Regions from separate parts of the Sporosarcina sp. QA0331 genome, predicted to be linked through region 3. Evidence: riboswitches for the same ligand, from Rfam matches in the RefSeq annotation. Region 3 holds a riboswitch; each other region holds the start of a gene.
The links. A riboswitch is a leader RNA that binds a small molecule or an ion and turns the genes downstream of it on or off. The one in region 3 is predicted to bind cobalamin.

Region 1: linked by a shared signal. The riboswitch ahead of metE (5-methyltetrahydropteroyltriglutamate--homocysteine S-methyltransferase) and the one ahead of AC0L13_RS01500 (ribonucleoside-diphosphate reductase subunit alpha) in region 3 are both predicted to bind cobalamin.
Region 2: linked by a shared signal. The riboswitch ahead of AC0L13_RS02130 (ABC transporter substrate-binding protein) and the one ahead of AC0L13_RS01500 (ribonucleoside-diphosphate reductase subunit alpha) in region 3 are both predicted to bind cobalamin.

The regions. Positions count from the first base shown of each region.
Region 1 is NZ_CM147850.1:177,088-180,370, forward strand. Features, by position in the region: gene metE (5-methyltetrahydropteroyltriglutamate--homocysteine S-methyltransferase) at 1-1,630, opposite strand, end outside; cobalamin riboswitch at 1,787-1,919, opposite strand; gene AC0L13_RS00955 (hypothetical protein) at 1,960-2,157, opposite strand; gene AC0L13_RS00960 (response regulator transcription factor) at 2,384-3,073, shown strand; gene AC0L13_RS00965 (hypothetical protein) at 3,051-3,230, shown strand; gene AC0L13_RS00970 (sensor histidine kinase) at 3,230-3,283, shown strand, end outside.
Region 2 is NZ_CM147850.1:409,344-412,626, reverse strand. Features, by position in the region: gene AC0L13_RS02135 (FecCD family ABC transporter permease) at 1-760, opposite strand, end outside; gene AC0L13_RS02130 (ABC transporter substrate-binding protein) at 753-1,730, opposite strand; cobalamin riboswitch at 1,852-2,037, opposite strand; gene argS (arginine--tRNA ligase) at 2,363-3,283, opposite strand, start outside.
Region 3 is NZ_CM147850.1:281,425-284,707, forward strand. Features, by position in the region: gene AC0L13_RS01490 (sensor histidine kinase) at 1-798, opposite strand, end outside; gene AC0L13_RS01495 (response regulator transcription factor) at 795-1,463, opposite strand; cobalamin riboswitch at 1,615-1,795, shown strand; gene AC0L13_RS01500 (ribonucleoside-diphosphate reductase subunit alpha) at 1,953-3,283, shown strand, end outside.

The sequences.
Region 1 (3,283 bases), 100 kb from region 3:
AGACTGATTCCTCGACAGTCATCGGTTGATTGAAAGCGACGTCCCCGTAAATGACAGGTGGTTTCACACAACGGGAGCCGTATGATACAACCCAAGCTTTTTCGGTAAATGTGAAGCCATCCAATTTTTCTCCGAAATACTCAACCATGTCCGTCCGTTCGAATTCACCGTGAACGAATACATCAAGGCCAATCTCTTCTTGAATATCTATCCAAGATTGAATGTTCTCTTTTATAAACGCCTCATACTGCTCATTCGTAATTTCCCCTTTGCGCCATTTGGTTCTTGTCCTTCTAATTTCCGGCGTTTGCGGGAAACTGCCAATCGTAGTCGTCGGCAGAAGTGGAAGCGAAAAGGCTGATTGCTGAGCTTCCTTACGTTTATTAAAAGGAAGGTTCCGCTCACTGTCTTTGCTGGAAATTTTGCTGACAGCCGCTTTGACGTCTTCTCGGTTCCTTTCAGGAAGCACTGATAGACGCTCGCAAGCTGCAACGCTGTCTTCAATCTCGCCAAATGCAGTTTCTTCATCTCCATTCAAGTTAGCGGTAATCGTACGGATTTCAAGCAATTTCTCATCCGCAAAAGATAATGCATTTTTAATGGTAGCTTCCAATGCTTGCTCTGAACGTGTCGTAACGGGGACATGCTGCAGGCTGCACGAAGGCTGGATCCACATTCTTTCAGATAGTACGACAGAAGAAAGAGTATGTACCAATTCGATCTTCTCTCGAAGATTGGCTCTCCAAATATTTCGTCCGTCAATAATGCCAACTCCTAATACTTTGTCGGCAGGAAATCCGAGTGTCTTTAGATTGCTTACGTTCTTCTGCAAACCATGCACAAAATCGAAGCCGATTCCGTCAACAGGCAATTCCACTGTTTCCTTATACCATTCGATTGAATCGAAATACGTTTGAATCATGAACTTCAGCTCAGGTGCGGCGGTCTTCAGCTGCTTATAAATCTCGTGAACCGTCTTCATCTCATCTTGTTGAATGCTTGTGGATAAAATAGGTTCATCGAATTGTACCCATTGGACTCCTGCCGCAGACAGTTCCTTTAAAATTTGTTCGTAAAGGGGGAGAAGATGCAATAAGAAGGCAGGTATATCATTGTCCGAATACCCTTTTGACAGCTTCAAAAAAGTGTAAGGGCCGATCAGCACAGGCTTGCCTTCAATCCCTAACAGTTCTTTAGCTTCCCGATAAGCGTTGAGAGGCTTGTTTTCAGTTAATGAAAGTTTACGATTCTCAAACTCTGGCACGATATAGTGATAATTTGTATTGAACCATTTTGTCATTTCGCTCGCGACGACATCATCATTTCCTCTAGCCATGGAAAAATAAGTGGATAGTGAAACGGCGCCGCCTTGCCAATCGTAACGTTCCGGAATCATACCGAACATAACAGCCGTATCCAACATCCGATCGTAAAATGTGAAGTCGCCGACTGCAATTTTATCGATTCCTGCATCCTGTTGTTTTTGGAGGTGGGCGAGCCGCAATTTTTGCATATCATTCACCAATTGCTCTTCGCCTATATGGCCTGACCAGAAAGCTTCCAAGTTCCGTTTCCATTCACGATTTTCACCGATATAAGGGTATCCTAACGTACTGCAGATTGTTGTCATACTTCCCATCTCCCATCTTTTTTTGAAATAAAAAACACCTCTAACGGAAGGTTAGAAGTGTACGAAAATGCCAGCTTAAACGGCTATTGCATACTGAAAAAGCATGCAACCTGATTTGCGCATGTATTCTAACACCATCCTATCTACCGTAGGTTTGCAGCGTTATTGAAATAGGCTGGTGTCTGGCTTCAGCGAAATGCTGTCACAGTGGCGGGACCGCGTCGGATTTGCACCGGCTTCCCATTTAAGATCTGAAAGATTTCAGACCACCTATTCCTTAGCTATACGATTTTGTATTTGATTAAAGGTAGCATGTGCAAATTTTTCTGTCAACGGCGACTTGAAGAATAAATCAGAGTTTTTCGATTGTAAATATGGTGTACTAAGGAAAACATGCGCTTGCTTACTGAAGCTTCAGCGACAATAAAAACGGCTTTAATACTTAAACGCTTACCACCGATTCTCGTACAGTTACCACCGATGCAGCCGGCATTACCACTGATGCGCTCTAATTTGGCATTTTTCATGGCAAACTCCATGCAAATCCGATAATATTCGAAGTCAGCAAAACTTTATCACCACTCGGACAACGTTTATCACCACCCAAGCCATCTTTATCACCGGTCAATCATTTTTAGGCATAAATCTGAAGTCGAACAATCCCATCTTAAGAATTTCTTCATAATTCCCATCATGAATTGTTAAGATTTAACCATTACAATTGGTATCATAGAGGAAAGTGAGGTGCGGGTGATGGCGAAGTTCACAGTGCTCGTGGCGGATGATGATAAGGAGATCCGCGATGGGATTGAAATTTATTTGAAAAATGAAGGATATAACGTGTTAAAGGCGGCGGATGGGAAAGAGGCGCTTGAATTGATCCAAACGAACGAAGTCCATCTGCTTATCCTCGACATTATGATGCCAAATATGGATGGGATTACGGCGACGTTCAAAATCCGGGAGGCGCAAAACATCCCGATCATCATGCTAAGCGCGAAGGCGGAGGATACGGATAAAATCCATGGATTGTCGGTCGGCGCGGATGATTATGTGACGAAGCCGTTCCATCCGCTTGAGTTGATGGCGCGCGTTAAGTCGCAGCTGCGGCGTTATGTCCAGTTTGGTACATACGATGGCCAGAAAAAGATTGAAATTGATGGGTTGGCGCTCGATGAAGATGCGAAGGAGTTATCGGTTGATGGGAAACCGGTGAAGCTGACGCCAATCGAATACAAGATTACAGAATTGCTTATGAAAAACGCGGGGCGTGTGTTTTCAATAAATGAGATTTACGAGCGTGTGTGGAATGAAGAAGCGTATAATGCGGAAAATATTGTGGCGGTCCATATCCGCAAAATCCGCGAGAAAATCGAAGCAGATCCAAAAAATCCGAGATATGTAAAGGTGGTGTGGGGCATTGGATACAAAATCGAGAAGTGATTGGAGTGTAGTATTTTCAGTTTTCTCCATTTGCATTGCAGTCGTCACTATCGGATATTGTTTCCCTCACATCCTCGACATGATCGAAAGCGGCTGGGAACGTTCTTCACGGGCAATCGCTTATTTCACACGCATCATTAGAGGGGGCGCAGCCTAATGAAAAATAAAGTTCTTCTAGTCATATGGGCTACGCTTGTTACGATTATGCTG
Region 2 (3,283 bases), 130 kb from region 3:
CGATCGTGCCGGATACCGCTACAGCCGATCCAGTCAAAATGGATCCACCGATGAGAATCATGAATTTCCGGCGTTTGACGTTGACGCCTAAATGATGGGCGCGTTCCTCACCAAACAGCATGGCGTTCAACTCCCTCCGGTTCATCCAAAGAATGAAGGAACCGATGACGACGAACGGCAGCACCATGACGATATAATTCCAACCTCGCATCGATACACTGCCGAGGAGCCAGCCGATAATTTGCCGCAGCTCTTCTCCAGTGAGCGCGATCATAAGCGACAGTACAGAGCCTAAAAATGAACCGAAAATGATTCCAGTTAAGATGATTGTCTCCATTTTCATAGAACGGTCGACAAGCCTTGCGAAGCCGATGACGAGGAACATCGTCAAGGCGGCTCCCGTCATGCTGAAGACCGGTAATGTGTATGTGCCTAAAATTGGAATCGACAAACCGAAAAAGAGTGTCACGACAGCACCCACCGAGGCGCCGGATGACACTCCGAGTGTGTAAGGATCTGCGAGCGGATTTTTCAGCAATCCTTGGAATGCGGCCCCGGAAATTGCGAGCGCCGCACCGACGAGGCCGGCTAATATGACGCGTGGCATCCGGATTTTCCATAGAATATTAGTCGCTGTCGTATCCGACGAATCCCAAAACGTGCTGATCGGAATTTTAACGGTTCCAATCGAAACACCGAGCCATACCGCCACGATCAATGTGGCGGCGGACACGATGTAGGCAATTGCAGATTTATTCACTGAACGCCTCTGGATAGACAGCCTTCGCTATTTCTTCAAGTCCGAGTGCGAGACGTGGGCCTGTGCGGCTCGTCAAGTTTTCGTCTACTTGGACGACTCGGTCTTCCTTCACAGCAGTGATGTCGCTGAAGCCATCGCGGTTTTTCACGCTTTCCACAATATCCGGCACATAGCTGTACATGACAATGATGACGTCAGGGTTTTGCTTAACGATTTCTTCCGGGCTGATCATAACCCAGTCTTCTTCCGTCACAACGTTTTCCGCGCCGATCATGTCAAGGATTTGCTGCATGAACGTATTTTTGCCCGGTGCATAAATTTCCGGTGCATCCGATGTTTCGATGAATACGCGTTTTTTATTCTCGACGTTTGCTGTTTTCGCAAGAACTTCTTCGACCTTCGCTTTCATGTCCTCAACGATTGTTGCGGCTTCTTCCGTTTTACCGGTTGCCTTGCCGATAGTTTCGATTGTTTCATATGTCTGTTCGAAATCCGCCGCATTTTTCACGACGAATACGTTAATTCCCGCGTCGCGGAGTTGTTGAAGCCCTTCATCGCCTGTGCCGAGCATGGACTCATGCGCGAAGACGACATCCGGCGTCATTGAGACGATTTTTTCAACGTTGAATTCCATACCACCGATTTTCTCTTTTTCAAGTGCTTCTTCAGGGTAATTGTCCCAGTCATTGACTCCGACGATTTCATCGTTCAAACCGAGCGCGAATAAAATTTCCGTGTTGCTCGGAATCATGGAGACGATCGTTTCAGGTGCTTCTTCGAGTGTTATGTCATTGCCGACTGCGTCCGTTAATGTGACCGGGAATTCGGCTACTTCCTCAGATGTTTGATCCTCTGTTTGCGAGCTGCCGTTTACCGGTGTGTCGTCTTTCTTTGCATCGTCCGTGCCGCATGCTGTGAGCAAGAACGTTGCAAGGATTGCTGTTAGCCAAAGTTGCCAAAACTTTTTCATTCTGATTTCCTCCTGTTTGTTCCAAATAAAAATCCCCCGTTTTGTGGACGGAGGAATGTGCTTAGTAAAAATACAGCTACGAAAGGACGTGCCGATTTCCACCAAACCTATCCTCGTAGGGTACGGGTGACTCATGAAGGCAGGTCTCCTGGCTCATGCTCATCGCGTACCGCGCCTTCCCGGAATCTCTTCCAGTGGCATGTTGCAGCTTGCGAGCACTTACAGTGGCGGGACCGCGCCGGAATCAAACCGGCTTCCCTTTTAACCCCGGCGTTGACGGCGGGGCACCTTCATGTTTGGTTATGTAATTGATGTTCGGATTAATTATACTACAGTTTTGGAAGTTGTCGAGAGAGGGTTTATTCTGCATGCTTCACGTAGTACGAAGGTAACAAGATGAGTATTACTCCGCTAGATTGCACCATAACTTGTTTAAACTCGCGCATAACCTTGCCGACTGCTTTCGCTATGAGTTCTCGTGAAAAAGAATGGGTCTTCACGTTGGATGAATGGACCTTTGTACAAAAGAATGGACCTTCACGCGGGATGAATGGACCTTGGCGTGATTGAAATGGGCCCTCGTTGAAGTAAATATAAAAACGCCCCTCCGCTAGCAGAGGGGCGTGACATAATTACATTCTTTCCGGTGCGGCAACGCCGATGAGTTTCAACGCATTCGCAATTGTCGTGCGTGTTGCTGTGATCAATGCGAGACGTGCTTCGGACAAGTCGCGGTTATCCGGGTCGAGCACTTTTTCAGCATTGTAGAAGCTGTGGAATTCCGCAGCGAGCTCCTGGATATAGTTCGTAATCCGGTGCGGCGAGCGGAGTCTTGCCGCATCGCTGACGGCACGCGGGAAATCGCCGAGTTTCTTCAACAGTGACAATTCTTTTTCTGTCTGCAATAAATCAACATGATCCGTTGAAGCGGCAAGATTCTTTTCCTCCGCTTGGCGAAGGATCGATGAAATGCGGGCATGCGCGTATTGCGAATAGTAAACCGGGTTTTCATTCGACTGCGAAATCGCCAAATCCAAGTCGAAGTCCATTTGTGAATCGGCGGAGCGCATCGCAAAGAAATAACGGACAGCGTCCAAGCCGACTTCTTCAACGAGTTCGCGCAGAGTGACCGCTTTTCCGGTACGCTTGCTCATTTTGAATTTCTCGCCGTCTTTATACAACTGCACCATTTGCGCAACTTCCACTTCGAGCGTGTCGCGGTCGTAGCCAAGCGCCTCGATCGCCGCTTTCATCCTTGGAATGTAGCCGTGGTGGTCTGCTCCCCAAATGTTGATGAGCTTATCGAAGCCGCGGCGCAATTTATCCTCATGGTACGCGATGTCCGGCGTCAAATACGTGTACGAGCCGTCATTTTTAATGAGGACACGGTCTTTATCATCCCCGAACGTCGTCGAACGGAACCATGTTGCTCCTTCTTCCTCGAACACATGGCCATTTGCACGCAATTTATCGAGCGCGATGCCGATTTTGCCGTCCGTATAGAGCGATGTTTCCGAAAACCAGTTGTCGAACGGAACGCGGAAATCTTCCAA
Region 3 (3,283 bases):
CAATGGCGTCCTCAAATCATGCGATAAATTGGCAATTAGATCTTTCCGCAGTTCCTCTTCTTCCTTTTCACGAAGCCTTCCTAACTCCAATTCCTTCACCATTCTATTGAAGGATTGCTCAAGGCGCCCGATTTCATCCTCCCTGTTCACTACAACAGGTGCAGGGATGCCGTTTGTTTCAGAGGCAGTCATTGCTTCTTGTAAATGAAGCAGCCTTTTGCGGATTCGATAGAAAAAGAGTGTACATATTAAAATGAACAAGCCAAAGACGAGTAAAAGTGCGATTGGAAATAAATAATCATACTTTGCTCTCAATTTATCACTCGGGTTTTCCATATCTAGACGTGGAAGTTGCATGACCATGAAGCCTTCATTGTCATCAGCGCCAATAAAAGCAATAACTGTGAACGGATCCACTGTGTATCCGCGGTTCTTCTTTACGAAATCGATCGCATAAGATGCTGTCCATCTGTCCGGAACTGATAGGGATTCAGGAAATTTATCACGCGTTTTTCCGGATGCATCGACCCAATATAACGAAGCATCTGTGTAAAGCTGTTTGAGCTCAACTAGTTTCGCCCGGATTTCATCATCCGAAGCACCCGACAGCTCTTTTGCCGTTTTGTGCCACATCGACTCCAAATCAGTGCCGTTATAATACCGTGGAGATTCCTCGACGGAATATAGCGTGTTATAGAAAATGATCGATATTGTAGGAATGGCAATCGGGATAATCATCGTTGCGGTAATGAGTAATAACAGATACTGTGCCAATAAAGAATTTCTTAACCTTTTCATTGCTTCACCCGATAACCGATGCCTCGAATCGTTTCGATAATTGCAGGCGCACTCGGGTCGATTTCGATTTTCTCCCTTAAATGACGGATATGGACCATTAACGTTTTATCCCCATCAATGTACGGCTCTTCCCAGACACCTTCATACAGCTGCTCTTTCGTTAAAATCTGATTTGGATGACGTAATAAATACATAAAGATCTGATGCTGTTTTGCAGTTAACAGAATTTCATTTCCATCGCTTGCAACAATGCGATTTTCTATCATATGAATCGTTAAATGACCGATTTGGATAGTATCGGGAACTGCCCGCCGATGTCTTCTGAGCAGTACTTCAATTCGTGCAACTAGCTCTTCAGGATGAAAAGGCTTCGTTACATAATCATCCGCAAACTGCAATCCTTCTAGTTTGTCTTCAACGGATGTGCGGGCGGACAACATCAGAATCGGTATTTCAGGATAATTGCGCTTAATCCGTTGTCCAACTGTAAATCCATCTAGTCCAGGAAGCATTACATCCAAAATTACAATATCCGTTTCTTGGACACCTTCATCTACACGATCGCCCGAAGTATGCCATTGAACTCCATACCCGCGTTGCTCCAAATCCTCTTTGACGATCTGTCCGATTTCTAAATCATCCTCAACATATAAAATGTTTTTCACAAGAAGCCCCTCCACCTTTAATCAACCCTGTCTCTTCACCAATTCTCGGTCATACAGAAAAAACTGTCAATTAAAAGAAGAGCTTCTTTCTACCTATTTACTGTTTAAACACTACATGTTAGGGTATTAAGAGTAAATAACACACAACATATAGTATCGAACGATGGAATGGTACCGTTATCGGTTTAATAGGGAATCCGCAAATCGGAGCTGTCCCCGCAACTGTAAACGCAGACAACCGTCTCAAAATCCACTGCAGCATGTAGCCGCGGGAAGGGGAGATGGAAGGAGGAAGCGTTAGCCAGTAGACCTGCCGTCCATCGTCAAGCGACACTTTCTTCGGGGGTTGAGAGGTGGGAGCGAGCGGGTTTTTTGTGTTTTCGATGTTCAAGCCCATTTGTTTCCTACATTCAGATCCATGAGCGATGACTCCACCGATAAAGTGGACTCATCGCTTTTTCATTTTTAAGCCATTAACGAAAAGGAGAGATGGAACAGATGACAACCATCATTGAGAAAGCAAACAAGACGTACATATTGGACAAGCTGCAAGCTGAATTCGGAGTGGACAAACTCCAACCGCTTTTGACGGCGAGCGACCGCTGGAATGAGCGTCACCCTGCGGGAAGTGAATCCGATTGGTCAAAGGCGATGATTTTAGAGGTGCTGAGCAATATCGACGAAGCATCTGCCTATTGGACATTCGTCGCTGCACGGATTTATTTGCAGGAAGTTTATTCACGCCAGGAAAGCATGCGAGGCGCTAACGTCTATACGGATTTTGCCGACAATGTAGAACGGCTCGTCAAGAAAGGTCTGTATACACCTACCCTGACAGAAAAATATACACGTGCAGAATTGGACAAGCTTTGTGAAATCATAGAGCCGGAACGGGATAAACTATTTACATATATTGGATTGAAAACTCTCGTAGACCGGTATGTCACAGTTGATTTCAATAAACAGCCTGTCGAATTGCCGCAAGAACGTTGGCTCATCATCGCGATGACGCTTATGCAAAATGAAAAGGAAAATCGCCTTGAAAAAGTTGCGGAAGCGTATTGGGCGATGAGTAATCTGTACATGACCGTGGCGACGCCGACGCTTGCGAATGCGGGTAAGCCGCATGGACAGTTGTCTAGCTGTTTCATTGATACGGTCGATGATTCACTGCAAGGCATTTATGACAGCAATACCGATATTGCGAATCTATCAAAATACGGAGGCGGCATCGGCGTTTATATGGGCAAGGTCCGTTCGAGGGGATCGTCCATCCGAGGATTCAAAGGGGCTTCGAGCGGTGTCCTTCCGTGGATTAAACAACTGAACAATACGGCGGTGAGCGTCGATCAGCTCGGCCAGCGCCAAGGGGCGATCGCCGTTTACCTTGATGTATGGCATAAAGATATATTCACATTCCTCGATCTCAAGCTGAATAACGGTGATGATCGCCTGCGCGCGCATGATATTTTCACAGGTGTCTGCTTGCCGGATCTTTTCATGGAGCAAGTAGAGGCGCGCGGTGATTGGCATTTATTCGACCCGCATGAAGTGCGCACGGTAATGGGATATTCACTTGAGGATTATTATGATGAAACGAAGGGGGTAGGGTCGTTCCGCGAGAAGTATAAGGAATGTGCCAACCACCCAGAATTGACGAAGGAAACGGTTCCAGCGATTGAAATTTTGAAACGCATCATGCGCAGCCAGCTTGAAACAGGGACTCCGTTTATGTTCTACCGGGATGAAGTGAACCGGACGAACCCGAATAAGCATGAAGGCATGGTGTATTCAAGTAATCTATGTACAGAAATAACGCA